DNA from 2 places in the Sphingopyxis sp. EG6 genome. Region 1 is predicted to be linked to the other one. Evidence: predicted binding sites of a transcription regulator. Region 1 holds the regulator's gene; the other holds the start of a gene.
What was found. The regulator LexA, encoded in region 1, represses DNA repair genes until DNA is damaged. The targets are predictions, from matches to a motif close to GTTCCNCNCTTGTTCT.

Region 2: uvrA (excinuclease ABC subunit UvrA) is a predicted target of LexA. The motif match lies at 1,121-1,136, and genes of this name have one in related genera.

The regions. Positions count from the first base shown of each region.
Region 1 is NZ_AP017603.1:1,890,216-1,892,415, forward strand. It holds gene SPYCW_RS09270 (molybdopterin molybdotransferase MoeA) at 1-742, shown strand, start outside; gene lexA (transcriptional repressor LexA) at 809-1,492, shown strand; gene SPYCW_RS09280 (ComEC/Rec2 family competence protein) at 1,446-2,200, opposite strand, start outside.
Region 2 is NZ_AP017603.1:1,197,470-1,199,669, reverse strand. It holds gene SPYCW_RS05940 (M13 family metallopeptidase) at 1-913, opposite strand, end outside; gene uvrA (excinuclease ABC subunit UvrA) at 1,148-2,200, shown strand, end outside.

The sequences.
Region 1 (2,200 bases):
CCGCCTCACCCCCGGCGCGATTGCCGCCGCGGCGATGAGCGGTGCGGGCCAGCTCGCGGTCGGGCGCCGCCCGCGCGTTGCGATCCTGACCACGGGAGACGAACTCGTCCAAGCGGGGCGACCGCTCGCCCCGGGCCAGATCCCCGACAGCAACAGCCCGATGCTCGCCGCGATGCTCGCAGGCGAACCCGCTATCGTCAGCCTGCCGCATCACGTCCGCGACGACCGCGCGATACTTGCCAAGCTTTTGAAAGAGTTGGCGCGACGTCACGACGTCATCGTCACCGTCGGCGGCGCGTCGGTCGGCGATCATGATCATGTCCGCGGCGCGCTGGCGGACGCGGGCGGGACCATCGATTTCTGGAAGATCGCGATGCGCCCCGGCAAGCCGTTGATCGCCGGAACGATCGGCGACGCCCTGCTGCTCGGCCTGCCCGGCAACCCGTCGTCGGCGTTCGTCACCGCGACTTTGTTCCTTCTTCCCCTCGTCCGCCATCTCGCCGGCGCGCGCGATCCCTTGCCTGCGATCCACCAAGCGCCGCTCGCAATCGCGTTGGACGGCGGCGGCGCGCGCCGCGACTATCTGCGTGCGCGACTCGAGAGGGGCCGTCTCACCCCGCTGATCGGCCAGGACAGCGGCAGGACGTCGCCGCTCGCCGCCGCCAACGCGCTGCTGATCCGCGAGATCGCGGCCCCGCCGCGCGAGGCGGGCGCCATGGCGGATTATATCGTCATCGCTTGACAAGTTCCGCTCTGTTCCACTATCGTTCTCATTATGTCCGGTTCTGGTCCCGACGGAGGATGATCGATGTTGACCGCCAAGCAGCATGAACTGCTTCACTTCATTCAGCAAAAGCTTGATGCGGGCGGCATTTCGCCGTCGTTCGAGGAGATGAAGGAAGCGCTCGGACTGAAGTCGAAATCGGGTATACATCGCCTGATAAGTGCCTTGGAAGAAAGGGGCTTCCTCCGCCGCCTGCCCAACCGCGCCCGCGCGCTCGAGGTGATCAAACTCCCCGAAGGCAGCAAGCCCGCCGTGGGCAATGATCGCGACAATGTCGTCCCGCTGCGCAAGCCCGCTCCCGCGATGCGCCCGATCGCCGCGAACGACATCGTCGAGGTGCCGCTGCACGGCAAGATCGCCGCGGGCGTCCCGATCGAAGCATTCGAGGATTACAACAATCTCGCCGTGCCCGCCGCGCTGCTCGGCGCGGGCGAACATTATGCGCTCGAAGTGTCGGGCGACTCGATGGTCGAGGCCGGGATTTTCGACGGCGACTACGCACTGATCCAGAAAGCCAGCACCGCGCGCGAGGGCGACATCGTCGTTGCGCTCGTCGACGGGCAGGACGCGACGCTCAAATTTTTCCGCCGCGAAGGCCCGATGATCCGGCTCGATCCCGCGAACAGCGCCTACGAACCGCAGCGCTACCCCGCCGAGCGCGTCATCGTGCAAGGGCGCTTGTCGGGATTGCTTCGTCGTTACCACTAAGCTGTTGCGGGCGGCGCCACGGATGCCCGTCGCCCGCGCGCAGCGTGGCGACCGCGGTGGGTCGGTCGCCCAGATAGAGCGCCAGCCCGCCGGTTTCGGCCAGGCTGTCGCGATCAATCGTCATCCAGCGTCCGGCGCACTCGCGCGGTAACCAGCGGTCGCTGATCACGACATCAGCGGCGGCGCAGGCGGCGGCCATATCGGCGCCCTCGATCCGATCACGCCCGCGCGATGCCAGGATGACGCGCCGCGCTGCGCCCTCACCGTGACTCCAGCGGCAGAAATCGCGATTGCATTCGACATGGTCGAGCTCGGCCAGCGCCGCCAGCGGCGTATCGATCCCCGCCGCCTCGGACAGCGTATCACGAACATAATCGCCCGCACGGTCGCGCAGCAGCGCATAGCCGCCATCGGGCAGCGCCGCGGCGATATGCTTGCCATCGCCGGTCACCAACAGATCGGGACGCGGCTGGGCGAGCAGCGCCGCCATGCCGATCGCTACCGGGATCAGCCCCGCCCGGCGCCAGCGCGTTTGCCAGAGCAGAAACCACAACCCGCCGAACACCGTGATCGCAAAACCCCATGGCGGAAACACAGGTAGCGTAGCGACGGCGCCTGGGGCAGAGGCCACCCAATGCGCCAATCCAATCAGTGCGTTAAGGGCTTCTTCGGCAATCCACCAGAAAGGCGCGCCAATACCGATGCTGT
Region 2 (2,200 bases), 690 kb from region 1:
GCACCGCGGTCTTTTCGTTGACGATGATGCGCTTTTGCGGTGCGATACCCGCCCCCGCAAACCACGCAGTCCAGTCGAGCCCCGGCGCATAGGCGGCGAGTTCGTCGGACGACATCGGATTGTTGATCTTGCCGATGTCGCGGCGATCGGCGATCGCCCAGCTGACGTTCGCGATCTCGGTCTCGAACGCCATCACCGCATCGGCGGCCTTTTCGGGATCGGCGTTCCCCACCATCTTCATCGTCCGCGCGATATAGGCGCGATAGGCGTCGCGCTGCGGCTTGAAACCGTCGCTCAGATAATAATCGCGCTCGGGCAGGCCAAGCCCCGCCTGCCCCAGCCATAGCACATTGACCGTCGGGTCTGCGGTGTCGGCATAGGGACCGCCGCTGACGATCGTCGCACCGAAGCCGCCCTGCGTCCCGCCCATGAAGCGCGCCATGGCCGATTTATCGTTGATCGCGCTGACCGCGCCGATGTCGGCCAGCAGGGGCTTGGCGCCCAGCGCCTCGACCCGCGTTTCGTCCATGAAGCTCTGATAAAGCCCGCCGACCTGGCTCGTTGCCGGCGCCCCGGCGACCACCGCGCGCAGCTGGCGCTGGGTCAGGTTGTAAACGTCGTAATCGACGCCCGCCGACGCCTGATCCGACGGAATCTCGGTCCGCGCGAACCAGCCGCCGTTGGCATATTTGTCGAAATCGTCGCCGGGCTTCACATTCGGGTCGCGCGCGCCGAGATCGACCCCCCAGGTGCCAAAGGTCAGTGCCTTCAGCGATTCCGCGTCACCCGCACCTTCGTCCGCGCCACCCGCATGCAATGATGCGCCCGGCCCCGCTTCCCTCGCGGTTGCCGGTGCCGTCGATAGCGCGATTGCGATCGCAAGGCCCGCTGCCCCGCCCAAAAATTTGATCATTCCCCAGTCTCCCTGTGTCCCCGCGCCGCCCGAAACCGGACGACGGCCATGGTCCGACTGTCCGCCTGCGCCGCCACAGGGTCAAGCGAGCGGCATGACGCTGGTCGAAGCCTTTGTGATGTTGGTGGAAATTCCCCGCATTGCGGGCGGTGTCCACGCATCCTATCTACCGGGGAGAGCCGGGTCGAAACGCGCCCTTGCGCCATAAGAACAAATCTGGAACATACTCCTCCCATGAGTCTCACCCACATCAAAGTGCGCGGTGCGCGCGAGCATAATCTGAAGGGCGTCGACGTCGACCTGCCGCGTGATGCGTTGATCGTCATCACCGGCCTGTCGGGCAGCGGCAAATCGTCGCTGGCGTTCGACACCATCTATGCCGAGGGGCAGCGGCGCTATGTCGAGAGCCTGTCGGCCTATGCGCGCCAGTTTCTGGAGATGATGCAGAAGCCCGATGTCGAGCATATCGACGGCTTGTCGCCCGCGATCAGCATCGAACAGAAGACGACGAGCCGCAACCCGCGCTCGACCGTCGCAACGGTCACCGAAATCTACGACTATATGCGCCTGCTCTGGGCGCGCGTCGGCATCCCCTATTCGCCCGAAACCGGCGAGCCGATCAGCGCGCAGACGGTCAGCCAGATGGTCGACCGCGTGATGGAATTGCCCGAGGGCACGCGCGCCTATCTGCTCGCCCCCGTCGTCCGCGGCCGCAAGGGCGAGTATAAGAAGGAGCTCGCGCAGTGGCAGAAGGACGGCTTCACGCGCGTCCGCATCGACGGCGAATTTTACGAGATCGGCGACGCCCCCGCGCTCGACAAGAAGTACAAGCATGACATCGAGGTCGTCGTCGATCGCATCGCGGTGCGCGAAGGGCTGGGCACACGCCTTGCCGACAGTTTCGAGACCGCGCTGAAGCTCGCCGAGGGGCTCGCCTATGTCGACCTCGCCGACGGGCCGGTGCCGGGGCGCGAGGAGGAAGACACCGGCGGCGCGATGAAGGGCGCGGGCATTCCGGCGAACCGGCTGATCTTCAGTGAGAAATTCGCCTGCCCGGTCAGCGGCTTCACGATCGCCGAGATCGAACCGCGGCTGTTCAGCTTCAACGCGCCGCAAGGCGCCTGCCCCGCGTGCGATGGCCTCGGCGAGCGGCAGGAGTTCGACCCCGATCTCGTCGTCCCCAACCATGCGCTGAGCCTGAAAAAGGGTGCGATCGTGCCGTGGGCGAAATCGAACCCGCCCTCGCCTTATTATATGCAGGTGCTCGAAAGCCTGGGCAAAGCCTAT